Regions from separate parts of the Acidovorax sp. 107 genome, predicted to be linked through region 2. Evidence: predicted binding sites of a transcription regulator. Region 2 holds the regulator's gene; each other region holds the start of a gene.
What was found. The regulator FNR, encoded in region 2, switches genes on or off when oxygen is low (the NO sensors DNR and NnrR bind a similar motif). The targets are predictions, from matches to a motif close to TTGATNNNNATCAA.
Positions count from the first base shown of each region.

Region 1: C8C99_RS09340 (3-hydroxybenzoate 6-monooxygenase) is a predicted target of FNR. The motif match lies at 7,629-7,642, and genes of this name have one in related genera.
Region 3: C8C99_RS21565 (PAS domain-containing methyl-accepting chemotaxis protein) is a predicted target of FNR. The motif match lies at 3,244-3,257, and genes of this name have one in related genera.

Region 1 covers NZ_QBTZ01000001.1:1,973,997-1,984,484, reverse strand. Annotated here, with positions in the region: gene C8C99_RS09375 (acyl-CoA dehydrogenase family protein) at 1-166, opposite strand, end outside; gene C8C99_RS09370 (lysozyme inhibitor LprI family protein) at 212-592, opposite strand; gene C8C99_RS09365 (CoA-acylating methylmalonate-semialdehyde dehydrogenase) at 790-2,313, opposite strand; gene C8C99_RS09360 (tripartite tricarboxylate transporter substrate binding protein) at 2,569-3,624, opposite strand; gene maiA (maleylacetoacetate isomerase) at 3,691-4,329, opposite strand; gene C8C99_RS09350 (fumarylacetoacetate hydrolase family protein) at 4,345-5,052, opposite strand; gene C8C99_RS09345 (cupin domain-containing protein) at 5,137-6,270, opposite strand; gene C8C99_RS09340 (3-hydroxybenzoate 6-monooxygenase) at 6,336-7,538, opposite strand; gene C8C99_RS09335 (MarR family winged helix-turn-helix transcriptional regulator) at 7,665-8,147, shown strand; gene C8C99_RS09330 (LysR family transcriptional regulator) at 8,152-9,054, shown strand; gene C8C99_RS09325 (YiiD C-terminal domain-containing protein) at 9,148-9,627, shown strand; gene C8C99_RS09320 (EF-hand domain-containing protein) at 9,798-10,370, shown strand; gene C8C99_RS09315 (PAS domain-containing sensor histidine kinase) at 10,436-10,488, opposite strand, start outside.
Region 2 covers NZ_QBTZ01000001.1:1,049,597-1,060,084, forward strand. Annotated here, with positions in the region: gene ccoP (cytochrome-c oxidase, cbb3-type subunit III) at 1-896, shown strand, start outside; gene ccoG (cytochrome c oxidase accessory protein CcoG) at 980-2,425, shown strand; gene C8C99_RS04985 (FixH family protein) at 2,490-2,768, shown strand; gene C8C99_RS04990 (hypothetical protein) at 2,828-3,121, shown strand; gene fnr (fumarate/nitrate reduction transcriptional regulator Fnr) at 3,228-3,950, opposite strand; gene hemN (oxygen-independent coproporphyrinogen III oxidase) at 4,140-5,522, shown strand; gene C8C99_RS05005 (sulfite exporter TauE/SafE family protein) at 5,528-6,265, shown strand; gene C8C99_RS05010 (HD-GYP domain-containing protein) at 6,500-7,804, shown strand; gene C8C99_RS05015 (EAL domain-containing protein) at 7,801-10,245, shown strand; gene C8C99_RS05020 (sulfite exporter TauE/SafE family protein) at 10,307-10,488, opposite strand, start outside.
Region 3 covers NZ_QBTZ01000001.1:4,623,300-4,633,787, reverse strand. Annotated here, with positions in the region: gene C8C99_RS21580 (2OG-Fe(II) oxygenase) at 1-270, shown strand, start outside; gene queF (NADPH-dependent 7-cyano-7-deazaguanine reductase QueF) at 368-1,213, shown strand; gene C8C99_RS21570 (hypothetical protein) at 1,247-1,513, opposite strand; gene C8C99_RS21565 (PAS domain-containing methyl-accepting chemotaxis protein) at 1,614-3,173, opposite strand; gene C8C99_RS21560 (DNA polymerase IV) at 3,321-4,538, opposite strand; gene C8C99_RS21555 (DMT family transporter) at 4,674-5,621, opposite strand; gene C8C99_RS21550 (LysR family transcriptional regulator) at 5,757-6,638, shown strand; gene C8C99_RS21545 (thiamine pyrophosphate-binding protein) at 6,670-8,355, opposite strand; gene C8C99_RS21540 (pyridoxal phosphate-dependent aminotransferase) at 8,379-9,605, opposite strand; gene C8C99_RS21535 (amino acid ABC transporter substrate-binding protein) at 9,602-10,488, opposite strand, start outside.

The DNA.
Region 1 (10,488 bases), 920 kb from region 2:
GGGCGTACAGGCCACAAAAGCCCAGCTCGCCCGCCTTGGCGATGGCTTCTTTGGGGAAGATGCCTTCTTCGTCCCAGTGCGCGGCGTGGGGTGCCAGCTCGGCTTGGGCAAAGTCGCGCGCGGTCTGGGCAAAGGCGCGCTGCTCTTCGGTGAGTTCAAAGTCCATGGTGTTCTGTCTCTTGGCTTTTTGTTGTTCTGGGGTGGGGCGGGTTCATGGCTTGGCGGACGGGTGGTCCAGCGTCAGCCAGCGCATCAGGCCCTTGCGGCGCGCCTGGGTCTCGGCCGTGAGGCACTCGTGGTACAGGCGCGGCCACTGGGGTTGCGATTCGTTGCTGCGCTGGGCCTGCTTGCAGCGCGTGGTGCGCTCGCGCTGCCAGGCGGTGTGCTCCTGCCGCAGCTGGGGCCGCTCGTGGGCCGACAGCGCGCGCATCACGTCGCCGTAGAGGACTGCGATTTCGGTATCGGCCGCCTGGAAGGCTTGCACGGCGCAGGCGTTGGTTTCTTCCACCGTGCCGCTGGGTTTGCAGGCCGCACCGGCTTGCGCGTGGGCATTGGCACCCACCAGCATCACGCACGCAGCACCGAAGACCATGGCCCATCTCCGCATCGTTGTCTGAAAAGTTTGCATGCCCCGCTTTTACCACCGACAACCGCTCGCAAAAACTGGCACTGCCTAAGCCAATGCCACCGTGCAAGGGCCGCCATCACGCGTTTCAGGCACGGGTGGCGTCCCCCTTCCCGCGCAAAGCGCGAGAGAAGGGGGAAGGCGCGCAGCGCCTCAGGGGGATGTCACTTCAAGCTGATCGTGGTGTTCACACCATGCGAGATGGTGCTGTCATCAAACCAGCGTGCCGTCACGGTCTTGGTCTGCGTGTAGAACAGCACAACCTGCTTGCCATAGGGGCCCAGGTCGCCCAGCTTGGAAGCGCGCGAGCCCGAGAACGAGAACAGCGGCACTGGCACAGGGATTGGCACATTGATGCCGACCTGGCCCACGTCGATCTCTTCCTGGAACTTGCGGGCCGCCGCACCCGACTGGGTGAAGATGGCGGTGCCGTTACCGTTGGGGTTGTCGTTGATGAAGGCAATGGCTTCGTCAATGTCTGCTGCGGCCGACAGGCACAGCACGGGGCCAAAGATCTCCTGCTCGTAGATGCTCATGCCGGGCTTGACGCCGCTGAAGACCGTGGGGCCCACAAAGTTGCCCTTTTCGTAGCCCGCCACCTGGGGGTTGCGGCCATCCAGTTCCAGCGTGGCGCCATCGGCCACGCCGCGCTCGATCAGGCCCTGCACGCGGTCTTTGGCGGCGCAAGAGACCACCGGGCCCACGTCCGTGCCCTTTTCGATACCGGCGCTGATCTTGAGGGTCTTGGCCTTAGCCACCAGGTCAGGAATCCATTTCTGCGCCTCGCCCACCAGCACCACCACCGACAGCGCCATGCAGCGCTGGCCTGCAGCGCCAAAGGCGGCACCGGCCAGGGCGTTCAGGGTTTGTTCCTTGTTGGCATCGGGCAGCACGATGGCGTGGTTCTTGGCACCCATCATGCACTGCACGCGCTTGCCGTTGAGGCTGGCGCGGTTGTACACGTGCGTGCCCACCTTGGTGGAGCCCACAAAGCTGATCGCCTTGATGTCCTTGTGGTCGCAGATCGCGTTCACGGCCATCTCGCCGCCGTGCACCACGTTCAGCACGCCAGGAGGGATGCCCGCTTCGAGCGCCAGTTCGCACAGGCGCATGGTCACCATGGGGTCTTGCTCGGAGGGCTTGAGCACGAAGGTGTTGCCCGTGGCAATGGCCATGGGGAACATCCACAGCGGGATCATGGCGGGGAAGTTGAAGGGGGTGATGCCTGCGCATACACCCAGCGGCTGCATCAGTGTGTAAGTGTCCACGCCATTTGCCACGTTGTTGGCCAGCTCGCCCAGTTGCAGGTTGCCGATGCTGGCGGCGTGTTCCACCACTTCCAGACCACGGAACACGTCGCCTTCGGCGTCGGGCAGGGTCTTGCCCTGTTCGGCCGTCAGGATAGCGGCCAGCTCGGCCATGTTCTCGCGGATGAGCTGCTGGTACTTGAGGAAGATGCGGGCGCGGGTGCCGATGGGGGTCTTCTTCCAGGTCTTGAACGCTTCCTTGGCCGAGGCCACTGCGGCATTGATTTCGTCCTGCGTGGCAAAGGGCACGCGGGCCAGCACCTCTTGGGTAGCGGGGTTCACCACATCTCGCCATTCGGTGGTCTTGGATTCGACGAACTGGCCGCCGATCAACAGCTTGACGGTGGGGGCCAGCACGGCCGTGGAAGTGGGTGCGTTCATGGGGTGTGTCTCCTGGAAAAAATGCGTGCAGGGGTGCGGCAAGGTGCCTCGAACTGCGCCATGTTAGCTGTGCGAAATTGCTGGTGCAATAGAGAAAATTGCACTTTGTTTTTGCATATTTGCACATCGTCAACCTGCTTGTGCTGGCCCCATGGCACACCGCCCGCCTGGGGCCTTGTCCGTGTATGCGGTGCAAGGCCCCAGGCGGGCGCGAGGGTCATTCGGCAGGTTGTAGAGGCGCAAGGCCCCTGGCCGTCACTCCAGGCTGATGTTGGCTTTCTGGATCAGCAGCTTGTACTGCTCGGACTTGACCCCGGCCTGGCGCTGGATTTCTTCGACCGACCAGGATAGGGGCTCGAACGCAAAGGTGTTGAATTTCTCGCGCACTTCGGGCTCTTGCAGCACCTTCAGCACATCGGCGTGGATCTGGGCGCGCACCGGTGCAGGCACGCCTTTGACGGCCAGCAGGGATACGAACGAGTTCACATCCACCTGCGCGGGGCCCCCGGCCTCGGCCAGCGTGGGCACATCGGGCAGTTGCGCAATGCGGCGCGGGCCGGCCACGGCCAGGTAGCGGATCTTGCCAGCCTTGTAGATGCCCTGGCTGGACGGAATGCTCGCCAGGCTCCAGGCCGGGTCGCCATTGGCAACCGAGGTGAACAGCTGGCTGACCTCGCGGAACGGCACATGGGTCATTTGTGTGCCGTCCACCAGGTCCAGCCACTCACCGCCCAGGTGGCCCGGGCTGCCCACGCCCCACGAGCCGTAGCTCACCGCGCCCTGGCCTTTCTTGGCGGCCGCAATCAGATCGCCCATGTTCTTCCAGGGGCACTGCGTGGGCACCGCAACCAGGAACGGCGTGCGAAACAGCGGCGCTACCGGGTCAAATACCTGCAGCGTCTGGAAGTTGCGTTGCTTGTACAGGTGGGGCAGGGCGGACAGGTGTTCGCTGTCCAGCTGCAGCAGGGTGTGTCCGTCCGGTGCGCCACGGCGCGCGGCCTCGATGGCGATGAAGCCGCCGCCGCCGGGGCGGTTGTCCACCGTCACGCTTTGCTTCCAGGCCACCGACAGCTTGTTGGCCACCAGGCGCAGCACCGCGTCGGGGCCGCTGCCGACGGCGAATGCGGTGACCACGGTGACCGGCTTGTTGGGAAAGGCGGGTGCACTGCCCTGGGCCCAGGCCAGGCCGGTGGCGCTGGCGCCGCCCAGCAGCAGGGCTGTGGTGGTGAGCGCACGGCGGCGCAGGCCGCGCTGCGGGGCCAGGGTGGCGTGGTGGTGGGGCGCCGAAGTGGCGGATGGGAAGGCGGGCATGGTTTGTCTCCTGGTTGTAGTGATGAATGCGGGTGTGCCGGTGGTGGCTGCGGTGGTGTGGCAGCGTCAGGCGTCTGGCTGGGCCGCAGGGGCGGCGCGGGCAAACGCGGGCAGCTCGGCGCAGGCGGCATCCACCGCGCGGATGAGCGGCCAGGCGGCCATGTCCACGCCGAAGCGGCGGGCGCTTTCGACCTGCGGAATCAGGTACACATCGGCCAGGCTGGGCGCGCCGCCAAAGCAGTAGCTGCCGCGCGTGGTGTCCTTGGCCAGTAGGGCTTCGATGGCGTCAAACCCGGCGGTGATCCAGGTGGCGCACCAGGCGTTGATGGCGGCCTCGTCCGCGCCGAACTGCTTGCGCAGGGTTTGCAGGATGCGGCGGTTGTTGATGGGGTGTACATCGCAGCCCACAATGGCGGCCAGTGCGCGCACCTGGGCGCGGGCCAGCGGGTCGGCAGGCAGCAGTGAGGGCGTGGGATAGCGCTCCTCCAGCCATTCGATGATGGCGGGGGACTGGATGAGCACCTGGCCGTTGTCGAGCTCCAGTGCAGGCACCAGGCCCTGCGGGTTGATGGCCTTGAACGGTGCTTCGGCCTGCTCGTCCACGCGCAGGTCCACGGGCACGTAGTCGGGCATGAGGCCCTTGAGGTGGAGCGCGATGCGCAGGCGGTGCGAGGTGCCGCTGCGGAAAAAGCTGTAGAGCTTCATGGGGCGGTCCTCGGTTTATGCGGGCTGGCCCACGGTCAGCGCGATCTCGCCCACACCCTCCACGCGGCCGGTGATGTGGTCGCCGGGCACCACGGCGCCCACGCCTTCGGGCGTGCCGGTGTAGATGAGGTCGCCGGGCTGCAGGTGGTAGAACAGGGAGAGGTCGGCAATGATCTCGCGGATGTTCCAGATCAGCTTGTCCACGTTGGACTGTTGCTTGACCGCGCCGTTGACCGACAGCTCGATCACTCCGGACTCGATCACCTGGCCCGGCATGGGCACCACCTCGCTCGCCACGGAGGATTGCTCCACGTCCTTGCCCAGGTCCCAGGGGCGGCCCTTGTCGCGCGCCACCAGTTGCAGGTCGCGGCGGGTCATGTCGAGGCCGCAGGCGTAGCCGTAGATGTACTCATGCGCCTGCTCGGCCGGGATGCGGAACCCGGCCTTGCCAATCGCCACGACCAGTTCCATCTCGAAGTGGTAGTTCTGCGTCTCAGGCGGGTAGGCCACGGTGGCGCCCGACGCGGTCAGCGTCTGGGGGGCCTTGGTGAAGTAGAAGGGGCGCTCCACGCTTTTGTCCACGGGGCGGCCCATCTCGACAGCATGCGCGTGGTAGTTGCGGCCCACAAAGAACAGGCGGTGGATGGGCAGGCGCTGCGCGCTGCCGCGCACTGGCAACGATTGAACGGGGGGCGGGGTCCAGAGGTAAGAGGTAGCAGTCATCGGGGCTTCCGGTCAAAGAGGAGTGCAGGGCCCACCCGCGTGGGCGGGCAGACGCTGCAAGGAATGAATGGGGCGGGGTTGTTGTCAGGCAGGCTCGATTTGTTCGCGCCAGGCATGCACGGCCTCAAAAATCGGCGTGTCGCTGAAGCGGAACAGATCCAGCGAGGGCTGGCCGGCATCGCACTGGGCCGTGAAGGGTTGCCAGGACGGCACCACAAACATGTCCCCACGGCGCACCTGCCACTGGTGGTCTCCCACCTTCACGGTGCCCTGGCCGTCAAACACCTGGAACACGGACGAACCCACCTCGCGGCGCGTGCGGGTGGTGGCGCCGCTGCGCACGCGGTGCATCTCGCAGCGGATGGTGGGCAGCACGTCGCGGCCATTGGTGGGGTTGGTGTAGCGCACGGCGGCGTGGCCGGGGCTCAGCGTGGCGGGGTGGCCTTCGGCTTCCAGCGCCAGTTGTTCGTTGAGGGCCTTGTCGGTGTCTACCCACCGGTACGCCAGCATGGGTGTGACGGGCTGGTCCTGCAGTTGCGATACCGGGCGCAGGCCCGGATGCGCCCACAGGCGTTCGGAGCGCGAGAGCGCGGGCGTGATGCGCTCGGCCGGGCTGATGGCGTCGCGCCCCACCTCAAAGAACTGGGACTCGGTGTAGTAGGCGAACGGAATGTCCAGCCCGTCGATCCAGGCCATGGGCTTGTCGGCCGCGTTGTGGTGGGCGTGCCAGTTCCACCCGCCCTGGGGCAGGAAGTCGCCGCGCGACATGCGCACCGAGTCGCCATTGACCACGGTCCACACCCCTTCGCCCTCCACGATGAAGCGGAACGCGTGCTGTGTGTGGCGGTGTTCGGGCGCATCTTCGCCTGGCATCAGGTACTGGATGGCCGCCCACAGCGTGGGTGTGGCAAACGGTCTGCCGCCCAGGGACGGGTTGGCCAGGGCGATGGCCCGGCGCTCGCCGCCTCGGCCCACGGGCACGATGCGGCCGGCTTCATCAGCCAGGGGCACGAGCCGGTCCCAGCGCCAGAGGTGGGCGCTGGCCTTGCTCTGCGGATGGGGGGGCATCAGGTCGCCGATCTGCGTCCACAGTGGCACCAGCATTTCCTGCTCAAAGCCACGGTACAGCTGTTCCAGCGCGGGGGTGGGCTCGGGCTGGCCATGGGCCGCCACGGCGGACAGGCGAACGGGGGACGGTACGGGATCCATCGCGCTCATGGGAATTCCTTGGGTTGAATGTGGGGGGAGGGGCGAAGAACGATTGGGCAGGGCGCCCGGCCGGCTCAGTCGGCCAGGCAGTTGTCGACCTTCCAGCCATACAGCCACTCCATCGCGTCGTAAAAACGCTCGGGGCTGCGGCCCTTCCAGAGGTCGTTGCGCACCAGGCGCTCCACGCCCTGGGCGTGGAAGATGCGGCCCATTTCGCGTGCCGACAGCACCACGCGTGCCGTGCGGGCGATGCGGGAGCGCTCGTACAGTGACAGCGCCTGGGCGAAGTCCTGGTGGCAGCGCTTGAGGGCCTCGCCCAGCGTCACTGCGTCTTCCAGCGCCATGCACGCGCCCTGGGCCAGGTACTGCAGGGTGGGGTGAGCGGCATCGCCCAGCAAGGTGGCGCGGCCAAAGGTCCACTGGCCGATGGGCTCGCGGTCTGCGGTGGCCCAGCGTTTCCAGCTCTTGGGCATGTCGATCAGTTGGTGGGCGCGCGGGCAGCAGTCGCGGTAGTAGCTCTGCACCTCTTCGCGGCTGCCCTCGCGCACGCCCCATTCCTCCTGCTCGCGGCTGTGGAAGGTCACGACCACGTTGTACTGCTCGCCGCCGCGCAGGGGGTAGTGCACCAGGTGGTAGTTGGGGCCGACCCAGATGCTGGCGGCGTTCCAGCGCAGGTCTTCGGGGAAGTCGTTCTTCTCCACCACGGCGCGGTACACCACATGGCCCGATACGCGGGCGGCATCGCCGACGTATTGCTGGCGCACGACGGACTTCACGCCATCCGCACCAATCAGGGCCTGGCCCCGGTGCGCCACGCCATGCTGGTCGTGTACCGTGACGGTGTCGCCGGTTTGCTCCACGCGCTCGATGCGTGTGCCGGTCAGTGTCTCGATGTTGCCGTGCGCTTTGGCCCCTTCCAGCAACGAGGTGTGGATGTCCGCGCGGTGGAGCACGGCGTACGGGTTGCCGAAGCGCTGGCGAAACGCCTCGCCCGTGGGGATGCTGCCCACCAGGCGTTCATCCAGCGCGTCGTGCATCACCATTTCGTCGGTGTAGACCGCGCGGGCCCGTGCCAGCTCGCCAATGCCCAGGGCGTCAAACGCGGCAAAGGCGTTGGGGCCCAGCTGGATGCCTGCACCGATTTCGCCGAGCTGCGGGGCCTGCTCCAGCACCTTGACCGCATAGCCCTGGCGCGCCAGGGCCAGGGCTACTGCCACGCCACCGATGCCACCGCCAGCGACCAGGACGGGTGCTGTGGGAGTGTTCAAAACTGTCATTGCCGCTGTCTCCATCCGTTGTGCCACTGACGTGGATCAATAAGCCGTGTACATATCAAAAGTACACTGATGATTAGTGTAGGGCCTAAAATGATCCGCATCAAGATCGGTAGAAACCCTAGATTCATGTCCGTAGAGATCGACAACCTTCCCGGTTTCCATATCCGCCGCCTGCAGCAGATTGCGGTGGCCGTGTTTCTGGAGGAGACGCAGGCCACGGGCATTACCCCCGTGCAATACGCCGCGCTGTACGCCGTGGGACGCGAGCCCGGCATCGACCAGCGCACGCTGGCGCGCACCATTGGTTTTGACACCTCCACCATTGGCAGCGTGATCGACCGGCTGGAGTCGCGGGGCCTGATGCAGCGCAACGCCCACCCCGAAGACCGGCGCGTGCGGTTGCTGACCCTCACGTCCGAAGGCCAGCGTGTGCTGGAAGAGGTGGAGCCCGGCATGCTGCGCGCGCAGGAGCGCATGCTCCAACCCCTGGCGCCCGAGCAACGCGAGGTGTTCATGGACATGCTGCGCACGCTGGTGCGGGGCAACAACGCGCTCAGCCGTGCGCCCAGCGAGCCGCTGGACGGACGTGCTGCACGGCGCGCCCGGTGACGCCATGGACTGGGACAACCTGCGCTACTTTCTGGAACTGGCCCGCGCCGGCACGCTGGTGGGGGCCGCGCGCCGCCTGGCCGTGGACCACACCACGGTGGCGCGCCGCCTGCAGGCGCTCGAAAAGCAAGTGGGCTCCGCCCTGTTTGCGCGCGAGGCGGGCGGCCACCGGCTGACTGAGGCGGGGCGCGCACTGCTGCCCCAGGTCGAGGCCATGGAGGCCGCCTTTCTGGCGGTGGAAAACGCCACACCCGGCGTGCGCCAGGGCTTACATGGCCTGGTCCGTATCGGCACCACCGAGGGCTTCGGCAACCTGATCCTGGCGCCCCAGCTGGCCCGGTTTGCGCTGGACCACCCCGGCCTGGTGGTGGACCTACTGGCGCTGCCACGGCTGGTGCACCTGTCGCGCCGGGAGGCGGACATCGTCATCTCGCTGGAGCGGCCGGCGCGCGGTGCGGTGGTGGTTGTCAAGCTTACCGACTACGTGCTGCAACTGTATGGAGCGCGCAGCTACCTGCAGCGCCATGCCCCCATCCACACGCCAGACGATCTGCGGGGCCACACCTTCATCAGCTACGTGGACGACCTGCTGTTCAGCAAGGAGCTGCAGATCCTGGACGAGCTGCACCGCCCCGCGCACTTCGCGCTGCGCAGCACCAGCATCCTGGCCCAGTACGAAGCCGCCCGCGTGGGGGCGGGGCTGGCAGTGCTGCCCGCCTTTGTGGCGGCGCAAGACCCGTCGCTGGTGCCCGTGCTGCCGGGGGTGGCACGGTTTCAGCGCACCTTCTGGATGTCCATGCCGGGCGACAACAAACACGTGGCCCGCATGCAGGCCACTTGGGCGTTCTTGCGCGAGGCGGTGGCGGCGCAGCAGGGGTTGCTGTTGCCCCCGGCGCCAGCCAGCTGAAGTTTTCGCGAAGCCGTGGGTGACGGGGATGTGTACGATCATTTGAAACATGCATCTCCCCGCAACGGCTTGCACCCTTACCCACGTCGTTTTATGAACCCTCCCATTTCAGGCGGCGCCGTGACCCCCGCGACGTTGCAAACCTACCTGCACCAACACATCCCCCTGTCCCAGGCCATGCAGGTCACCGTGGTCGAGGTATCGTTGCAGCAAGTGGTGCTGAGCGCGCCCCTGGCACCTAACATCAATCACCGCGAGACGGTGTTTGGGGGCAGCGCCTCGGCCGTGGCCATTCTGGCGGCCTGGTCGATGCTGCACCTGGGGCTCACGGCCGAGGGGCTGGGCAGCCGTCTGGTGATCCAGCGCAACACCATGGACTACCTGGCGCCCATGGACGGTGCCTTCACGGCCGTGGCGCTGGCGCCCGCGCGGCCGGCATGGGAGTCTTTCACCCGCATGATCCGCCGCAAGGGGCTGGGCCGGATCACGCAGGCTGCAGCGCTGCATTACCAGGGGCAGGTGGCGGGTACGCTCGCTGGCGAGTTTGTGGCCTTTGGGCCGGGCTATGCGTGAAGCGTGAGCGGTTGGGCGCCTTTGCATGAGGGTTCAAATTCGCCCCTTTAGTCCCCGCTGATCCCCCAATTGTCCGCGCACCGGGCGCGTAACCTTGTGGCCCTGGGCGATGCCGTGGACTCTGGACAGATGGGGTCACGAAGGCTGTCGCCACACAGGAGTTCATGGCGATGTCCCCTCTCATTTCCGGCCTCGCATCGGTGGCGTCGATGATTTTCAATGCGGCCTCCAGCGGCGCTGGCAAGGCGTCTGCGCGGCGTGGGGGCGAGGCGGCGGCGCCCGAGCCCTCGGCCGTGGTCACGCTCAGCCCTGAGGCGCAGACGCTGGCGGGCATGGCGGGGCAGGGCGTGCTGGCCACTCAAGGTGCGTCTGCGGGCACGGTGAACGCCGTGGGCCGCTCAGCGGGCCAGACCACAGCGGCACTGCCCGGTGGCCGTGCAGCGGGTGCGGTGTCCAAGGACGATTTCCAGGCGCTGCTCACGCGGTTTGGCGCCACCGAGGATCAGAAGCAGCAGATCACGGCGGGCTTTGATGCCGATAAGGACGGCATCATCACCCATGATGAATTCCTCAAGGGGCTGGCGCGTACCAAGGGCCCGCAAGCGGGCAGCGATCCGTTTTCGCAAGCCGTGCTGCAGGTGATGGACCACGCGGGCAATGCCGATGGCACCGTAGCCAAGGAGGAGTTTGCTGCGCTCTCGTCGGCGTTTGCGCTGGCCGAACGGCGTACGCACACGGCCTGAACCGCCTGGGTGGACCTGCGCCCTGACCCGAGTGCGGGGAGGGCCGCTGGGGTCAGGGGGCCGTATCAGGCAACCTTGGGCAGGGGCAGCGACACCCAGAAGCTGCTGCCCTTTCCCG
Region 2 (10,488 bases):
ATTTCTGGTCGGTCTTTGTGACCACGATAACCCTGGCCGGCATCATCGCCTGCGGCATTCTGCTTTGGATGGCAGGCCGCAAGAAGGTGGCAGCCACCTCCGATAACACCACAGGCCACGTCTGGGACGAGGATCTGGTCGAGATGAACAACCCCCTGCCGCGCTGGTGGGTGTGGCTGTTCGTCATCACCATTGTCTTTGGCCTCGGCTACCTGGCCGCTTACCCGGGCCTAGGCAGCTTCACCGGTAAGCTCAACTGGACGCAAAAGGGCGAGTACGAAGCCGAGATGGCCAAGGCCAAGACGGAGTTGGAGCCGCTGTATGCCCGCTTTGCTTCCATGAAGCCCGAGGACGTGGCCGGAGACCCCCAGGCCCATGCGATCGGCGAGCGCTTGTTCATGAACAACTGCGCACAGTGCCACGGCTCGGATGCTCGCGGCAGCAAGGGCTTCCCGAACCTGACGGACAACGACTGGCTGCATGGTGGCACCCCCGAGAAGATCCGCGAGACCCTGGAGAAGGGCCGCATCGGCAACATGCCTCCCATGGCGGCTGCTGTGGGTAGCCCGGAAGACGTGCGCAATCTGTCGCACTACGTGCTGAGCCTGTCGGGCAGCCCGCATGACTCGCTGCGTGCTTCGCTGGGCAAGCCCAAGTTTGCAGCCTGCGCAGCCTGCCATGGCATGGACGGCAAGGGCAACCAGGCGCTCGGCGCTCCCAATCTGACCGATGACATCTGGCTGCATGGCTGGGGTGAGGCGGCCATTACTGCCATGATCAACAACGGCAAGGTCAACCAGATGCCTGCCCAGGCCGAAAAGTTGACTGAGGCACAGATCGGCGTACTCTCTGCCTATGTCTGGGGTCTGTCGAACAAGCAGGTGGCAGCGCGTTGACCTGGCAACCGGACGGCACTGTAGGTGCCTTCCGGTGTTTTTCTGAGCGACCCATCCTGCTTCCCTATCCATAAAGCGACACCATGAGTACACCCAGCGAGCCCGCTCGCAAGGTCATCCCGATCACGCCAGTCGCCCCCGATGCATCTTCCGCGGGGGAGATCATTTCGTTGTACGAAGCGCAGAAAAAGATCTATCCGCGCTCCATCAGCGGTTTGTTTGCGCGCTGGCGCTGGGGCATGGTGTTTCTTACCCAGTTGGTGTTTTATGGATTGCCCTGGTTCGAATGGGGGCAGCGCCAGATGGTGCTGTTTGACCTGGGGGCTCGCAGGTTCTACATCTTCGGCTTGGTGCTGTACCCGCAGGATTTCATCTACCTCACCGGCCTTTTGATCATTTCGGCGTTGTCGCTGTTCCTGTTCACAGCCGTGGCGGGGCGTCTGTGGTGCGGCTTTGCGTGTCCGCAAACGGTGTATACCGAAATGTTCATGTGGATCGAGCACAAGATCGAAGGGGAGCGCAGCGCACGCCTTCGTCTGGACAACGGTCCCTGGACGTTCGAGAAAATTCGCAAGAAGTTTTTCAAGCAGGTCGTATGGATTGCCGTGGCTTTGTGGACTGGGTTCACCTTCGTCGGGTACTTTGTGCCTATCCGCGAACTGGGCAGCGAACTGCTGGCGTTCCAGGGCGGCTGGCAGATTTTTTGGGTCCTGTTCTACGGTTTTGCTACCTATGGCAACGCAGGCTTCATGCGTGAGCAGGTCTGCAAGTACATGTGCCCTTACGCGCGCTTTCAGAGTGCGATGTTTGACAGGGACACCCTGATCGTCACGTACGATCCAGAGCGGGGCGAGCAGCGAGGTCCGCGCAAGAAGAACGTCGATTACAAAGCCCAGGGGCTGGGCGACTGCATTGACTGTTCCCTGTGTGTGCAGGTCTGTCCGGTGGGCATTGATATCCGCAACGGCCTGCAATACGAATGTATTGGCTGCGGCCTGTGCGTGGATGCCTGCAACACAGTGATGGACAAGATGCAGTATCCACGCGGACTGATCCGCTATTCCACCCAGAACGGGGTGGCCAAGCGCTGGACGCAATCTCAGATCTTCCGCCGAGTGCTGCGCCCCAGGGTACTGATTTACAGCGCAGTTCTGGTGGCCCTCTGCGTGGCCATGCTGGCCAGTCTGGTGGTGCGTACGCCGCTGAAAGTGGACGTTGTGCGTGACCGCGCTGCACTCTCGCGCATTGTGTCGGGCGGCAAGCTGGAGAACATTTACCGGTTGCAGATCATGAATGCCACCGAGGGCGAGCAGCGCTATCGCATCAGCGCGCGTGGGTTGGAGGGGCTGGAGGTAGCCTCTGAGGCCGATGTGGATATTGGGCCTGCAGAGTCCCGCTGGGTGGCTGTGCGCCTGCAGATTCCGTATGGCTCGGCCACGCCGGGATCGCACGCGGTCCAGTTTGACGTGCAGGCCGTAGGGGCTGCCACCCATGTGACGGAAAAATCCGTATTTCTCGTGCCGCGCTGAGCGGCGTCCCGGAGCGGCCCGTCAGGACCGCACTTTGATCGAATTTGTTGAGGAGTAGAGCGCCATGCCTTCAAACCCTGCCATCGCTACGCCGGCAGTTTCCCCGCCCTGGTGGAAGTTTGGCCACGTGTGGCTGGTGATTGCCGGGCCTGCGATCGTGATCGTGGCCGGCTTTGTAACCCTGTGGCTCGCGATTTCGCGGCCCGATCCCGTGGTGGCCGAGGACTACTACCGCCAGGGTATCGAGATCAACAAGACCCTGGTCGCTCCAGGTAAGAGTCTGGCGCCGGCCCTCAAGGCCCGCAACCATGCGGCCACCCCGGTCCAGGACCAACCACGCTGACAACCCTGCGGTCTCACGCCTGAGCGTGACCGCATGCAGCACCAGGAGACAAAATCGATATGTGGACGCAACGCCTGATGTGGATTGCCTGGCCCGCCTTCTTGATGGCGGGCGTGCTGGAGATGCTTGTTTTTGCCATGGTGGACCCCCAGGACCTGCACTGGTTCGGGCAGCCTCTGGCGTTTTCGAGGGAGGGTGTCTACACCCTTGCTTTTTTTGCGTTCTGGGCCATCACCATGGCCACCAGCGCACTGACGACACTGCTGTCCATGTCACCCTTTGAGGTCAACCGGTGTCCGGTGCCCAATGCGGAGCGGCCCGACGATTGCCGCAAGACATCTTCTTGCTCCTGAACTTTGTCGGTTGCCTGTCTGGGCTCGCGTTGCGTGCCCGGCGGCAATGAGCCAGCACTGCACGAACCTGGTGTAGTGCCCGGCTCTGGGCGAGTGCCGCCGTTGCTCAGTGGCAGGTTTGCTGGCTATTCACAATGCGCCGCAGGGCATCGGTGTCGAGGATGCGGACATGGCGCTGCTTGACCTCCACGATACCTTCCTCCACAAACTTGGAGAACGTGCGGCTGACCGTTTCGAGCTTGAGGCCTAGGTAGCTGCCAATCTCTTCTCGCGTCATGCGCAGCACCAGCTCGGACTGCGAGAAGCCCCGCGCATGCAGGCGCTGTACGAGGTTCAGCAAGAAGGCTGCCAGACGCTCTTCTGCGCGCATGCTGCCGAGCAGCAGCATCACGCCATGCTCGCGCACAATCTCGCGGCTCATGATCTTGTGCACATGGTGCTGCAGGGCCGTGACTTCACGTGACAGCTCTTCGATACGGTCGAAAGGCATGACACAGACCTCGGCGTCTTCCAGTGCCACCGCATCGCAGGTGTGGTGGTCATTGACGATGCCGTCCAGCCCGATGATCTCGCCCGCCATCTGAAACCCCGTGACTTGGTCGCGACCATCTTCGGTGGCCACGCAGGTCTTGAAGAATCCTGTGCGGATCGCATAAAGGGATGTGAAGGATTCGCCATTGCGGAACAAGGTGCCGCCACGCTTGACCTTGCGACGCACAGCAACGACCTCGTCGATACGCTGCAGCTGTTCTTCATTCAGGCCCACAGGCATGCACAACTCCCGAAGGTTGCAGTTGGAGCAGGCGACTTTGATGGTGAGCGGATTCATAAGCACTTGGACTTGGGTTGGTGGCCGGGCATATCGCGCTTGCCGCGCATGGACATTTGAGCATGGCGCGGGCCAGCGGCTGACCTTCATCAAATTGTCGCCGTATGGCCGATGGGTTCACTTGATGCAGGTCAAGGACGTGTCCTGGAGCCTACGGCACAGTCAAGGTGTACGCAAGGAAATTCTCCCATGACTGCTGTTTCGCAAGATCTTCTGCGCCGTTTTGACGTGCCAGGGCCCCGTTATACATCGTATCCAACGGCCGACCGTTTTGTGGAGGCGTTCGGTGAGGAAGACTATGTGCTGGCGCTGGAGCAACGCCGTTCAGGCACGGTGGCCAAGGCCATGCCGCTGTCTTTGTACGTGCACATTCCGTTTTGCGAATCGCTGTGTTACTACTGCGCTTGTAACAAGATCATTACCAAGCACCATGACCGTGCTGACGTCTACTTGCGCTATCTGAGCCGTGAGATTGACCTGCACACGGCCCACTGCGGGGTGGGGCAGGTGGTCAGTCAGTTGCACTTTGGCGGCGGAACGCCCACCTTTCTCTCGGACGCTGGCTTGCGAGAGCTGATGGCCATGCTCAAACGCAGTTTCACGCTTGCGCCGGGAGGGGAATACTCGATCGAAGTGGATCCGCGTACTGTCAACGCGGATCGATTGGCGCTGCTGGCCGAACTGGGGTTCAATCGCTTGAGTTTTGGTGTGCAGGACTTTGACGCCGAAGTGCAAAAGGCCGTTCATCGCATCCAGCCGGCCGAACAGGTCTTTGCGCTGGTGGACTCCGCTCGTTCGCTGGGTTTTGATTCGGTGAACGTCGACCTGATCTACGGCTTGCCGCGCCAGACACCCGAGTCTTTTGACCGCACGCTGGCACAGGTTGCGCAGTTGCGGCCTGACCGCATTGCCTTGTATGCCTATGCCCACTTGCCGGAGCGCTTCAAGCCACAGCGGCGCATTGTCTCCGCCGAGCTTCCCACTGGCGGGAGCAAGCTGGCCATGCTGTCACGTTCGCTGGATGCGTTCATGGACGCTGGGTATGTGTATGTGGGCATGGACCACTTTGCTCTCCCTACGGACGCGCTGGCCGTGGCCAAGCGCCAGGGGCGTCTGCACCGTAACTTCCAGGGCTATAGCACGCAGCCAGACTGCGACCTGATTGGCCTCGGTGTATCGGCCATCGGCCGGGTCGGTGCCACCTACAGCCAGAACTCGAAGACACTGGACGAGTACTACGACTTCCTGGACCAAGGGCGCTTGCCCGTGGTTCGCGGGCTGGCCCTGACGCGGGACGACTTGGTGCGTCGTGCAGCCATCATGGCCTTGATGTGCCAGGGCGAGTTGCTGTTCGAGCCGATGGAGCAAGCGTGGCTGATCGATTTTCGTCAGTACTTCGCAGCGGAGTTGGCTCAGCTGGAGGGCATGCAGGAGCAAGGGCTGGTGCGGGTGGGGCCAGAGGGTATTGAAGTGACCGCTACCGGCTGGTTCTTCGTGCGCGGCATAGCCATGGTGTTTGATCGCTATCTACAGGCAGACCGCAACCGGGCTCGGTTTTCGCGCATCATCTGACACCTATGCTTGCAACGGTTGGCTGGACTGCATTGTTCATGGGACTCGCTGGAGGGTCCCACTGCTTGGCCATGTGCTCCGCACCCTGTGGGGCGTTGGTGGGGCAGGGTGGGGCGATTGCAGGTGCGGGGCAGTCACCGGAGGGAGCTGAACAGGTGGTGCGCTGGGCGCCGCGTGGCGGCGTGGTGCATCGCACCGTGGCTTTTCATGCGGGGCGCATTCTGGGGTATGCGGGTGCGGGGGCAGCGGCTGCCTTGGCTATGGGCAGCCTGGCATGGCTGACCCAGCAGACCACGGCCCTGCGTCCTGCCTGGACGCTCATGCATGTGGCGGTGATGGCCTGGGGTCTCATGATGATGGTGCAGTCGCGTCAGCCTGCCTGGGTGGAGCAGGCCGGCCGGTTGGTGTGGGGCCGTGTTCGTCCGCTGGTGGGTGCTCCAGGCGGGGTGCTGGCGGCCGGTGCTTTGTGGGCCCTGATGCCTTGCGGACTGCTGTATTCGGCCTTGTTGGTGGCGGCGCTCAGCGGTGGAGCCTTGGAGGGCGCGCTGACCATGGCGTTGTTTGCCGTGGGCAGCGGGGTATGGCTGGTGAGTGGTCCCTGGGCATGGAGCAGGCTTCGCAGCCGTTTGAACCTGGTGCGGTCCGATTGGGGGACGCGAGCTGCAGGTGGCATGCTGTGCGCAGTGGCCGCCTGGGCGCTGTGGATGGATCTCATTTACAAGCCATCGCTCTGGTGCCGTTGACTGCGGCGTAACGCAGCGGTCATTGGCTGCGTCGGCAGGAGTGATCAACGCGGCAGTTCAAGACCGGGCGGCCCCTCCGACGGGAGACTGCAGTTGCCTTTGAGGGGCCGGTGTTCGCAAAGTGTTGCCTTATCGCTGCGGTGCCAGCCGGTTCTTCGTCGCGCAGCTGGAACTGGTGATAATCTGCGTAACTATTGGTGGCATTGATGTCACCTTGTATCGCGTGCGCCTGAAGTGAACTCATCCATCCTCATCGACATCAGCCAACTGCGTGTCGGCATGTACATCCAGCTCGATGTGGGTTGGATGCACCATCCGTTCCCGACCAGCAGTTTCCGGGTGGCGACGATGGAGCAGATATCCACCCTGCGGCAACTGGGGCTGACAGAGGTGCGTTATGTGCCCAAAAAGAGCGATCCTGAGCTGCAGGAGCTGGTGCCAGCCGCGTGGAGCGTGCCAGAGATGACGGAATCTCCTCCCAATGGTCTGGATTCACCTGGCGCTGGTACGGCCGGCGCCGTGGACCCCGAAGCGCAGCGGCGCCGGGACCTGCTGGAGGCACAAAACCGGGCGCTGGCTGCCTGCAACCAGCGTTTTTCAGAGGCCACACGGCAGTACCAGTCCATGGAGCGTACGGTGTCCGAGCACCCGGACCAGGCCAGGGCCAAGGGTGAGGCACTGGTTTCGGGCTGTGTCACGGAACTGCTGGAGAACGGTGACTCCGTCATCCGGCTGCTGTCCGAAGGTGTGGGCGAACGCAACGGTTTGCACCCGATCAACGTGATGGTGATCTCGCTGTTGCTAGGACGCTCTCTGGGCATGAAAAGCGAGGAGCTGCACGATCTGGGTGTCGCTGCCTTGATCCACGACATCGGCAAGCTCAAGCTGCCGCCCAACCTGCGACAGCCTACTCCTTCCATGATCCCGATGGAGCGCACACGCTATGAGACCCATGTGGCGGAGTCCGTAGCCTTGGCCAAACGCATGGGGTTTACCGAAGCGGTGTTGACTGCGGTTGCCCGGCACCATGAGATGTGTGACGGCAGCGGGTTTCCCCTGCGCCTGAAGGGGCCTGATCTGGGGCGCACGAGCCAGGTTCTGGCCTTGGTTAACCAATACGACCGGATGTGCAACCCCGCCATGGGCGTGACGGCGCTCACGCCGCATGAGGCGCTCTCCGTGATCTTTGCCCAGCTCAAGGCGCGGTTCGATTCGGTGGTTCTGGGGGCTTTCATTCGCATGATGGGTGTCTACCCGCCCGGCTCCATCGTGCAGTTGGTCAATGATCGTTATGCCATCGTGGCGTCGGTCAACTCGTCGCGACCGCTGCGGCCCAAGGTCATCGTGCACGATCCCCGGATTCCCAAGGATGAGGCGCCGATACTGGACCTGGAAACCGTACCTGAACTGGGCATACGGCGCAGCCTGAAGCCTGCGCAGCTGCCGCGCGACGCGCTCGACTACCTATCTCCCCGGCAGCGGATCTGTTACTTCTTTGAGCGAGCGGTCAGTCCGGGCTCTGACGAGGCTGCGGCGTGAGCGATTTGCAAGCGCATGGTTGGCTCGATGGCCTCCAAGAGGCTGTCTGGCTGCTGGACGAGGAGAGCCTGCACATTCTGCAGGCCAATGCGGGCGCGGAGCGCCTGACAGGCCTCTCCGTAGCCGCCATGCAGGGACGGTCTGTGCTTGATCTGGCCAGCACGCCCCAAGAGCTGGCTTTTTGGTCCGAGCCTGCCGACGTGATTGCCCAGGGCATTACTGCCCACACCAGCTTGCTGCGTGCCGACGGCACCTTGGTGCCGGTGCAGCGCTGTGTCAGGCGCGTGCCGTGGGGGAGCGAGGGCAGAAGCGCGCTGCTGCTGACCATGCTGGACCGCAGCCGCCAGGAGACCACGGAGCGTGAGTTGGAGACGCTGCTTTCGGAGCTGCGCGCTACCCTCGATTCCGCCGCTGACGGCATGCTGGTGTGTGGGCTCGACCGCGAGGTGCGCGCCTTCAACCAGCGTCTGGCACAACTGTGGAGCCTGCCGCGCCAACTGCTGCTCGAGCGTGACGATGCTGCGGTGTACGCCTTCATGGCGGGCCAGGTGGCTGACGCCCGCTTGTATGCGGAGCGCTTGGCCGCTATCGACCGAGAGCCCATGCAAGAGAGCACTGACATCGTCGCACTGCGCAATGGCGTGGTGCTGGAGATGCGCACGGTGCCGCAGTTCAGCCAGGGCCGTGCGGTGGGGCGGGTGTATTCGTTCCGGGACATTACCCGCCAGACGGAGATCCAGGCCAGCCTGCGACTGGCGGCGCGTGTGTTCGAGTCCAGCCTGGATGCGATCTTCATCGCAGACAGTCAACACCACATCATGCGCATGAACCCCGGGTGCGAGCGCCTGGTGGGGCCTACCGCCAAGGATTTTGAAGGCTGTGTGGCGGCCTCGCTGTTTGGCGGCGGCTCGGATGCCTCGTTCATGGAGCAGGTACTGCAAGGTTGGGGCCAGGATGGTTTCTGGGAGGGCGAGCTGTGGTTGCCCCGTGACAACGGCGCGTACTGCGCGGTCCAGTTGTCCTGGGTCGCCCTGCGCGACGACGAAGGGCGGCTGGTGCAGAGCATTGGCTTCATGCGCGATCTCACGCTGCAGCATGCTGCGCAAAAACGCATTGAAGAGCTGGCCTACAGCGATGTGCTCACCGGTCTTCCCAACCGCTTGCTGCTGTCGCAACGCGTGGATACGGCCATCCAGGGGGCGCGCCAGAGCGACACGGGCTTTGCCATCCTGTTCCTCGACATGGATCGCTTCAAGATCATCAACGATTCCCTGGGGCATCCGTTCGGTGACCGGGTCCTGCAGCTCGTGGCCGAGCGTCTGCAGACCTGCTTGCGGCAGACCGACATGCTGTGCCGCCTGGGGGGTGATGAATTTGTCATCTATCTGCACGGTGGAGACGCATCCGTGGCCGAGAGCGTGGCACGCCGGATCCTGGACGACATGCTCAAGCCCTTCATGCTCGACAGCATGGGTTTTTCGATCCAGTGCAGCATTGGCATCGCGCTGTATCCGCAAGATGGCACCACCCTCGACGACCTCATCAAGCAGTCCGACACTGCGATGTATCGTGTGAAGGAGCGGGGGCGTGGCAGCTATGGCTTCTACCAGCCCCAGATGAACGCCAACCTGCTGGCGCGCATGCAGATGGAGCATGCGATGCGCCAGGCGCTGGGCCTGCAGCGCATGGCCGTGCACTACCAGCCCCAGGTCAACATGGCGACCGGGCGCATTACTGGGGCGGAGGCACTGCTGCGGTGGACGGACGCCGAGTTCGGAGCAGTGTCGCCCGCCGTGTTCATCCCGTTGGCCGAAGAGTCAGGCTACATCGTGACCCTGGGCGCCTGGGTGATGGAGCAGGCGGTGCGAGAGGCCGCACTCTGGATGCACGGCGGCACGCCCATCATGATTTCGGTGAACGTGTCGGCGCTGGAGTTTCGCCAGCCCGACTTTGTGGACCGCATTACCAGGCTGCTGGCGGTGCACCAGTTGCCGCCCACCTTGCTGGAGCTGGAGCTGACGGAAACCATCCTGCTGCAGGACGCGCAGGAGATGGAGCAGCGTCTGCGCGTGTTGGCTGACCTGGGCATTGGGCTGGCCATCGATGATTTCGGCACGGGCTATTCGAGCCTGGCCTATCTCAAGAAGCTCCCCATTCACAAGCTCAAGATCGACCAGTCTTTTGTGCGTGGTTTGCCCGACGATGACGGCGACCGGGCCATCGTCAGCGCCATCATCAGCATGGGCCGCGCCATGCACATCGAAGTGGTGGCCGAGGGGGTGGAAACTGAAACCCAGCAGGCCGTGCTGCAACAAATGCAGTGCGAGCACTACCAGGGCTTTCTGTGCGCGCCCGGGTTGCCGGCAGACCAGTTCCGCGCGATGTTGAGCAAGCCCCTGCCGCTCAAGGCCCAGGGTCGTCACCGACCTCTGAACACCTGAAGCGCCAGCGCTCAGATATTGCGACGAGGCGGACTGCCGGGAGTATGCCTCTGCGTCAGCCTCAGGCGGCCGATACGCCTTTCCACAGCATGTAGGCTGCCAGGCCAAACAGCAGCGATGCAAACACGCGCTTGAGTTGCTTGACGGGAAGGTTGTGCGCCGCTTTGGCTCCCAGTGGGGCCGTCAGTACGCTGCAACTGGCAATCACCCCCAATGCTGGTAGCCAGATGTAGCCCAGGGACG
Region 3 (10,488 bases), 3.6 Mb from region 2:
GACCCCGCCGAGCCCGGCACGCCCAGCATCATCAAGCGCGGCGGCCAGCGCGTGGGCACGCTGGTGATGTACCTCAACACGCCCGACAAAGGCGGCGGCACCACCTTCCCGGACGTGCACCTGGAGGTCGCACCACAGCGCGGCAATGCGGTGTTCTTCAGCTATGAGCGGCCGCACTCATCCACCCGCACGCTGCACGGCGGCGCCCCGGTGATCGCCGGGGACAAGTGGATTGCCACCAAATGGCTGCGTGAGCGGGAATTTCAGTAAAAACGCCGGTATGCGCTAGTCGAATATGCGCCAGTAGCTACAAAAATAGTAGCAAAAACACCTCCCTTTGGAACCCATACACCTGAAAGACCAGGCCATGAACACGCCAGAACAATCCCAGCTTGGCAAGGCCTCGGCCTATATCGACCAGTACGACGCCTCGCTGCTGTTCCCCATCCCGCGCGCTGGCAAGCGGGCCGAGATCGGCATTACCGGCGCAGCCCCCTTCTTCGGGGCGGACCTGTGGACGGCGTTCGAGCTGTCATGGCTGAACCAGCGTGGCAAACCGCAGGTGGCGCTTGCGCACATCACGGTGCCGTGTGAGACGCCCAACATCGTGGAAAGCAAGTCGTTCAAGCTGTACCTCAACAGCTTCAACAACACGCGCTTTGCCGATGCGGCCGAGGTGCAGGCCCGCATCCGCGCCGACATCAGCGAAGCCGTGTGGCGTGGCGCCGAGCACCCCGCCACCGTGGGCGTGAAACTCATTGCGCCCGATCTGTTTGACCAAGAGCCCGTGCATGAGCTGGATGGACTGAGCCTGGACCGGCTGGACGCGGAATGCACTCGCTACCAGCCCGCGCCCGACCTGCTCACGGCCACATTCAACGAAGCGCCCGTGACCGAGACCCTCACCAGCAACCTGCTCAAGAGCAACTGCCTGGTGACCGGCCAGCCCGACTGGGGCAGCGTGCAGATCAGCTACAGCGGCCCGCAGATCAACCAGGAAGGGCTGCTGCAGTACCTGGTGAGCTTTCGCAATCACAACGAGTTCCACGAGCAGTGCGTGGAGCGCATCTTCATGGACGTGTGGACGCGCTGCAAACCCATCAAGCTCACGGTGTATGCGCGCTACACGCGCCGGGGCGGGCTGGACATCAACCCCCTGCGCACCAGCCACCCGCAGGCCCTGCCGCGCAACGTGCGAACGGCGCGGCAGTAGGCCCCGACCATCCCCGTCAACCGACCGCGTCCGTCAGTTGCGCGCATCAATCCAGTCACACCGCAGGGTGTGGCGCAGGTGCGCACGGGTGCGCCAGGCAACATACAGGCTGGGGACAAAAATGCCGATCAGGCAGACCGGCGCGGCGCAGGGCTCGCCAAAAGCGCAGATGGGAAACCAGCCCACCCAGCCCAGCATCCAGACGGTCAGCACCAGGTCCCACAGATGGTATTCGAGCGGGTGGTCGGCCTTGTGCGCCACATGCCACTGCTTGATGCGCTGCAGCTCGTCGAGGGTCATGGTGATCTCCCGGAAAACGGGAAAATCACTGTAAGTTACGAGTAAGAATTCGTCAAGGGCTGTGTCGCCGCCAGTGGCTGACCGCCTCTGGTCCCCGCCCCTACCCCAGGCGGAACACATCCACCGAGCGGCCAAGCGATACCGCGCTCTCCTTGAGGCCCTGGGCCGCCTCCGCCGACTCCTCCACCAGCGTCGCGTTCTGTTGCGTCACCGTGTCGAGCTGGGTCACCGCCTCGTTGACCTGGGCGATGCCCTGCGACTGCTCCTTGGTCGCACTGCTGATTTGCTGCACCAGCATGCTCACCCGCTCCACGGCATGCACCACGCCCCCGATGGTGGTGCCCGCATGGTCCATCTGCTGTGCGCCGCTGGCGATCTGGTCCACCGTCACACCAATCAGGCCGCTGATCTCCTTGGCCGAACTGGCGCTGCGCTGGGCCAGCGCGCGCACCTCCCCCGCCACCACCGCAAAGCCCCGGCCCTGCTCGCCCGCGCGGGCGGCCTCGACGGCGGCATTGAGCGCCAGCAGGTTGGTCTGGAAGGCAATGCCCTCGATCACGCCCACGATCTCGCTAATCTTGGTAGACGACAGCTTCATCTGCTGCATGGCCGCGCCCACCTCCTGCACCGCCTGGCCACCGCGCTTGGCAATGTCGCTGCTTTGCGCACTCTCGTGCGATACCTTGGCCGCCGTCTCGGAGGTCTGCAACACCGTGCTGGCCAGTTGCTCCATGGCCGCAGCGGTCTCCTCCAGGCTGCTGGCCTGCGATTCGGTGCGGGCCGACAGGTTCACGCCGCCGCGTGCGATCTCGTCGGCCGATTCGATGAAGTTGCGCACCTCGGTGCGTACATCGCCCACCACCGCACGCAGGTTGACCTGGGTCTGCTGCAGGCGCTGCATCAGTGCGCCCAGGGGCTGGGGGTAGTCGGTGCCCACCGACGTGGCCAGGTTGCAGGCCGAGATGTCGGACGCAAAGCGGGTGGCATCGTGCATGCCCTGCAACACGGTGGCCTGAAAGCGCCACAACGTCCACCCAGCCCCCAGCAACAGCAACACCAGGCGCGCCACCCAGGCCGTGGTGCCTTGCAGTCCGATCACATCGGGCAGCAAGGCCAGCAGCACGGTCACCAGCAGCAGCACCGCCATGCGGGGCAACAGTGCCATGTGCGCGATGCGCTGCTGCCAGCCACGCACGCCGCGGTAGCGCACGTTGCCCGAGTCGAGGTAGAAGCTGCTGGCGCCCGAAGCGGCCTCGCTGCGCATCTGGGCATACAAGGCCTCGGCAGCTGCCATTTCTGCAGCGCTGGGCTTGGTGCGCACCGACATGTAGGCGCGCGGCTTGCCGCCCTCCATGATGGGGGTGACGTTGGCGCGCACCCAGTAGTGGTCGCCGTTCTTGCGGCGGTTCTTGACCAGGCCCGTCCACGGCTCGCCCCGGCCAACGGTGCGCCACATGTCCTTGTAGGCCTCGGGCGGCATGTCGGGGTGGCGAATGATGTTGTGGGGCTGGCCGATGAGTTCGTCATGGCTGTAGCCACTGACGCGCACAAACGCCGGGTTGCAGTGCGTGATCTCGCCCTTGGTGTTGGTGCTGGACACCAGCAGCTCATCACCGGGGTAGTCGAAGTTCTGCTGGGTCACAGGCAGGTTGATGCGCATTCAAAGCTCCTGAAGGGCCTGCGGCAGGGGCAGGCAGCGCGGCTTTTTGTGGGGTGTTGTAAGTAACCGCTTGATACGAATCAAGTCTAACTGCTCACCCTGCCGTTTTGCCCCTCCAACGCGCCGCTGCGGCTGGCGCGCGCTGCATCAGAAGAGCTGCCCGGTGCCCTTGTCCGCATCTGCGTGCGGCCTGCGTCGGCTGCCCGCAGCGGGCGCAGCAGTGTCTGGCTGCGGCGCGGGCTCCTCGCCACGTCGTACCAGCGTGCTGGCCCGCACACCCAGCAGCCTCAGGCGTTTGTCCAGCGGCACGCGCTTGAGGCATTGCCCTGCCAGCTGACGAATGGTGGCCCCGTCTGCCGTATAGCTGTCCGCCGTGTGGTCGCGCGTCGCGATCTTGAAATCGTCATAGCGCAGCTTGATGCCGATGGTGCGCGCCACATAGCCCTTGCGCTGCAGGTCCTCGGCCACGCGCAGGCACAGGTCGGTAAAGATCGCGCCCAGCTCTGCCCGGTCGCGCACCGCATGCAGGTCGCGGTCAAAGGTGGTCTCGCGGCTCATGCTCACGGGCTCGCTCTCGGTCACCACCGGGCTGTCGTCGCGGCCCCAGGCCACGCGGTGCATCCAGGCGCCGGAGGACTTGCCAAAGTGGCCCATCAGCCATTGCTCATCCTGCGCGGCCAGCTGTCCGATGGTCTCTATGCCCAGCCGCGCCAGCTTCTCGCCCGCCTTGGGCCCGATGCCGTTGATCTTGCGCACGTTCAAGGGCCAGATCTTGCTCTGCAGGTCTTCCTCGTAAACGATGGAGATGCCGTTGGGTTTGTTGAACTCGCTGGCCATCTTGGCCAGCAGCCGGTTGGGCGCCACGCCGATCGAGCAGGTCAGCCCGGTCCTTTCAAAGATGCTTTTCTGGATGAGCCGCGCCAGCACCCGCCCGCCTTCGCGCTGGCCTCCCGGCACGTCTGTGAAGTCGATGTAGACCTCGTCCACGCCCCGGTCCTGCATCACCGGCGCGATCTCGGTAATGGTGCTCTTGAACAGGCGCGAGAAACGTCGCACCTCCTCAAAATCCACCGGCAGCACGATGGCCTGCGGGCACAGCTTGGCCGCCTTCATCATGCCCATGGCCGAGCCCACGCCGAACTGACGCGCAGCGTAGGTGGCTGTGGTGATCACGCCCCGGCCCACATAGTCCTTGAGCAGCGGAAAGTCCTCCACCGGGATGAAGCGCCGCTCGCGCTCTGCGGTGCCGTCCGGGCTGCGCAGCAGCAACTCGTCCACCTTGCGCCGCCCGCCGCCAATCACAACGGGCAGGCCCTTGAGCTGGGGGTAGCGCAGCAGCTCGACGGATGCGAAGAACGCGTCCATGTCCAGGTGCGCGATGCGGCGCCGCTTGCAGGAAGGGGCAGCCTGCGCAGGAGTGGGGGTTTCAGAGGAATCGGGCTCGGTGGCGGTCACACCCGATATTGTGCGGGGCGGAGCCATCCCAGCGCAGGCGGTGCATTAGCGATTGCGCCTCGCGCCACGCTCCCCTGCCGCGATGGCGCCCAGCATCAGCACCACACCTGCCATCTGCCAACCGCCCAAGGTGTGCTGAAAGTAAACCCAGTCCACCACAATGGCGACCGTCGGGTAGGCAAACTGCAACACCGCCACCCGGGCCGTTGCCAGCCGGGCCATGCCTGCGTACATCAGGGTGTACGCCAGGCCAGTGTGGATCAGCCCCAGCCCTGCCAGCCATGCCCATGAGGCACCCCAGGCAGGCCAACCTTGGACCACGGGGGCCACCCACAGCACGGCTGCTCCCAGCGCACATTGCCACCACGCCAGCGCACCCACTGGCAGCACCCCCAAGCGCTTGGCAACCACGGTGACGGTGGCTGTGCACAGCGCACCGACCAGGCACAGGCCTACGCCCACCCAGTAGCCAGGCGCATGCCCGGCGCCAGACGAAGTCAGCCCCCCGGCCACGCCCGTGGCCAGCGCCAGCCCCACCATGGCGACCAGCACCGATACCACGCGCTGCCAGGGCACAGTTTCTTTGAGCCACCAGGCCCCCAGCAGCAATACCCACAACGGCTGCACATGGAACAGCACCACCGCCACCCCGGTGGGCACCTGCTGGATCGCCGTGAAAAACAACCACCAGCTCGCCAGCATCAGCCCGCTGAGCAGCAACACCCACAGCAAAGCCGCCCAGCCCACCCAGAGCCCCTGCCACAGTCCCGGCCATGACCGGTGGCGCCAAGCCATCCATAACGTGAGCCCGACGAGGCCAAAAGCGCAGCGGAACCAGGTCACCGTCAACGGCGCCGCCTGCGCCTCGTGCACGAACACGCCGATGGTGCCCAGCAGCGCGTTGCCCAGCACAAAGGCGATCCAGCCATCCAGTCGATGCGCAGATAGCAGCCCATGCGCGCCGACCGCAGGTGAAACGGATGCTGAAACCACGGGGACGGGTGTGCCTGAAACGGTAGAAGAAGACTGCTGCATGTCCGCAGTGTGGCCGTCAGCCTCAGCAATCGAAAGCGCATAATTTACGCATCAACCATTCGATCTTCGAATACATCACCACAGGGGCAATCCATGAGCTACCGCGATTTGCAATTCGACTGGCTTCAGTGCCTGGTGGCGGTGGTGGATGCAGGCTCGCTCTCTGGCGCGGCGGCCGAGGTGCACCGGTCCCAGTCAGCGGTCAGCATGCAGCTCAAGAAGTTAGAAGACGCCGTAGGCCATCGACTGCTGGAGCGCGACGCCCGCAAGCAGCACCTCACACCCGAGGGTGAAACCCTGCTGGGCTACGCCCGCCGCATTCTGGAGCTGCATGCAGAAGCGCACGATGCCCTGAACGGCGATGCCCTCACTGGCCGGGTACGGCTGGGGGTGCCGGATGACTACGCAGCGCGCTATCTCACGCCCGTACTCAAACGCTTTGCGCCCCGGCACAACGCGGTGGAGATTGAACTGGACTGCGAGCAGTCCACCGCCCTCATCCCGCGCGTGGCCAGTGGCGACCTGGACCTGGCCCTGATCTCGCGCGACCACGCACGCCGTGGCACGCTGCTATTCCATGAGCCCATGGTGTGGGTGGGATCAACGCAGTTCGAGTTGTGGAGGCGCGACCCGCTGCCCATTGCGGTGTACGAATCGGCCAGCCTGGCGCGGCGCGGCGCCATCCACGCACTGGCGCAGCAGGGGCGCCGCTACAAGGTGGTCTATCACAGCTCCAGTCTGGCCGGACAAATTGCAGCGGTGGAAAGTGGCCTGGCCGTGGCCGCCCTCACCCACTGCAGCGTGCCACCACAGCTGCAGGTGCTCGGCACCGAACACGGCCTGGGGCCGCTGGCGCCCATGGAGGTCGCCGTGTACCGCAGCCGCGCATCGCGCGGCTCCAAGGCGGTGGATAGCCTGCAGAACCTGCTGGTGCAGACCCTGCGGCAGTCCGGCGGCGCCCGCGTGACTGCCTGAGCGCCTCAGCGCCTGCTTACGAAACGGGAGCCTACTTCTTGGAGAGTGCCGCGCTGCGGATGCCCTGCAACGTGCCCGTGGGCGTGATCGCCTCGGAGTCGATCAGGCAGTGCAGCACGCTGGGCAGGCCGCTGGCACGGGCGCGGGCCAGTGCTGGTGCGAAGTCTTCCGTGCGCTCCACGCGCTCACCATGGCCGCCGAAGGCCTGGGCATAGGCCTTGAAGTCAGGGTTCTTGAGCTGCGTGGCGCTGATACGGCCGGGGTACTCGCGTTCCTGGTGCATGCGGATGGTGCCGTACATGGCGTTGTCCAGCAGCACCACGATGATGGGCAGGCCGTATTGCACGGCGGTCGCAAACTCTTGCCCGTGCATAAGGAAGTCGCCGTCGCCCGCAAAGATCACCACCTCGCGCTGCGGCCACAGGCGCTTGCCGCCCACGCCTGCGGGCAGGCCGTAGCCCATGGAGCCACTGGTGGGCGCGAGCTGGCTCGCGTAGGTGGTGAAGGGCCAGAACCGGTGAATCCAGGTGGCAAAGTTGCCAGCGCCGTTGCAAAAGATGGTGTCGGCGGGCAGCACGTCCTTGAGGTGCTGCATCACCTGGCCCATCTGCAGGTTGCCGGGGATGCGGATGGGCGCCGTATCGCTCCAGGCCAGATATTCGGCATGGGCGGCTTCTGCGTGGGCCTTCCACGGCACACCCGCCGTGGGTCGCACCGTATTGAGCGCCGCAGCAAATGCCTGGGGCGTGGCGTGAATGGCCTGTGTGGGGCGGTAAAGCTTGCCCAGCTCGTCCGCATCGGCATGCACATGCACAAACGGCTGCGCGGGCGTGGGAATGTGGAACAGCTCATAGCCCTGCGATGGCACCTCCGACAAGCGACCGCCCACCACCAGCACCAGGTCCGACGCCTTGATGCGCGCCAGCAGCTTGGGGTTGACGCCCAGGCCCAGGTCACCGCCGTAGCAAGCATGCGTGGCCGGGAACAGCATCTGGCGGCGGAACGAGCAGTACACGGGGATGGACCACGCTTCGGCAAACGCGGTGAACTCGCGCACCGCCTGCTCAGACCAGCGGCTGCCGCCCAGGATGGCCACAGGGTTCTTTGCGGCTTGCAGGCGCTGGGCCAGCTCGGCCATCTGCGCGGCACCGGGGTGGGTCTCCGTCACCTGATAGGGCAGCGCATCGGCCACCGTGGCGGCTTCGGTCAGCATGTCTTCGGGCAGCGCTACCACCACCGGGCCAGGGCGGCCCGAGGTGGCAACGTGGAAGGCGCGCGAGATCAGCTCGGGCACACGGGCCGGGTCGTCAATCTGCACCACCCACTTGGCCATGGTGCCAAACACGGCGCTGTAGTCCAGCTCCTGAAACGCCTCACGCCCCATGGCGTTGCGGGCCACCTGGCCCACAAACAGGATCATGGGCGTCGAATCCTGGTGCGCGATGTGAATGCCTGCCGAGGCATTGGTGGCACCGGGCCCACGCGTCACAAAGCAGATGCCGGGCTGGCCCGTGAGCTTGCCCTGCGCCTCGGCCATCATGGCCGCACCGCCCTCCTGGCGGCACACGGTCACGCCAATATCCGCGTCATGCAGCGCATCGAGCACGGCCAGGTAGCTTTCGCCGGGCACACAAAAGAGCTGCTTTACACCATGGGTGATGAGCTGCTGCACCAGGATCTGGCCGCCGGTGCGGGGGGTGAGGGAAGTCGGGTTCATATCAACGGTATCGGATCAGAAATTCAGAGCAGGGTCTGGCAGGCGCGCTGGATGCGCGCGCAGGCCTCTTGCAAATCAGCGGTAGAGGCTGCGTACGAGATGCGGAAGTATGGCGCCAGCCCCAGCACCCCGCCGGGCACCACGGCGACATGGTGCTCGCGCAGCAGGTAGGCGCAGAAGTCGGCATCGGTGCGCAGCAGCATGCCGCCCGGCGTGGTGCGGCCCAGCACGCCTTCGCAACTGGCAAAGGTGTAGAACGCGCCCTCGGGCACACGGCAGCGCAGGCCGGGGGAGGCGTTGAGCGCGGCCACCACCAGATCGCGTCGGTCCTGGAATGCTTGGCAGCGCTCGCGCACCACGTCTTGCGGCCCCGTCAGCGCCGCCACGGCTGCGGCCTGGCTGATGGACGAGGGGCACGACGTGGCCTGGCTCTGCACCACGGCCATGGCCGCAATCAGCGCCTTGGGACCTGCACCGTAGCCCAAGCGCCAGCCCGTCATGGCGTAGGCTTTGGAGACACCGTTCACCGTGAGCGTGCGCTCGCGCAGCGAGGGCAGCACGGCAGCGGGCGTGGCAAACGCACGGCCGTCGTACAGGATGTGTTCGTAGATGTCGTCCGCCAGCAGCCACACCTGCGGGTGGCGCTCCACCACCTCCAGCACGAGCCGCAGTTGCTCGGCGCTGTAGGCCGCGCCGCTGGGGTTGGAGGGCGAGTTGATGAACACCCAGCGCGTGCGCGGCGTGATGGCCGCCTCCAGCTGCTCGGGCGTGATGCGAAAGCCGTTGGCCTCGCTGCAGGGCACGACCACGGGCACGCCGCCCGCAATCAGCACCATGTCGGCGTACGACGTCCAGTACGGCGCGGGCAGGATCACCTCGTCACCCGGGTTCACCGACGCCATCAGCGCGTTGTAGAGGATCTGTTTGGCACCTGCACCCGCAGTGATTTCGTTCAGCGCAAAGTCCAGCCCGTTGTCGTGCTTGAACTTGTGCTGGATAGCAGCCTTGAGTTCGGGCGTGCCATCCAGCACCGTGTAATGCGTCTCCCCCCGCGCCATGGCCTGCTGGGCGGCTTCCAGAATGTGGGCGGGCGTGTCGAAGTCGGGCTCGCCCAAGCCCAGCACGATCACGGGTTGGCCCTGGCGCTTGAGCTGGTTGGCCTCTTGCGTCAGGCGCACGATTTCGGAGACGCCGATGGCGCCCAGGCGGTCGGCCGCGCGGAAGGCCGTGGCGGGGATGGGAGCGTTCATTGCTGGTAGGTCTCCAGGGGCTTGTCGTTGGGGGTGGCGAACAGCTGGCGCAGCGTGGTGCCCAGCGGCAGGTTCAGGCTCATGTTCTTGGGCGGAATGGGGTTCACAAACCACTTGGTGTAGATCTTTTCCATTTCGCCGGACTGCATCAGCTTGGTTAGCACGCCGTCCACCGCAGCCTTGAAGGTGGGGTCGTCCTTGCGGAACAGCAGCGCAATGGGCTCGGCGCCCAGCGGCTCGCCGACGATGCGGTAGGCCGAGGGATCCTTGGAGTTGGCAATCATCCCGGCCAGCAGGTTGTCGTCGAGCACAAAGGCATCGGCGCGGCCGGTCTCCAGCAGCAGGAAGCTCTCGTGGTGGTCCTTGCCCAGCACGGTCTTGATCGGGGCACCACCCAGCGCGCGCTCTTGCTTGCGCAGCAGTTGCACGGCCGTGGTGCCAGTGGACGCTGCAATAGTGCGGCCTGCCAGCTGGCTGATGGACTTCAGGTCCGAATCCTTGCGCACCGCCATGCGCACTTCGCTCACGTAGGTGGTCACTGCAAAGGCCACCTGCTGCTGGCGCGCGGTGTTGTTGGTGGTGGGGCCGCAGCCAATATCCAACGTGCCGTTCTGCACCATGGGCAGCGTGTTCTGCGCCGTCACGGCCATGTATTCGAGCTTGGCGTCGGGCGCGATCTCCTTGAGCACGCGCTCGCACAGCTCGACGTGGTAGCCCACGTATTTTTCGTTCGCGCCCAGCGCGTAGGCCATGGGCGGCGAGGTCTCGCGCACGCCCAGCACGGCCTTGCCACTGGACTTGATCTTCTCCAGCGTGGGCTGAGTGACCGTCTGCGCCTGCGCGGGGGCTGTGGCCATGCAGGCCAGGGCCAGGCCTGCGGCGA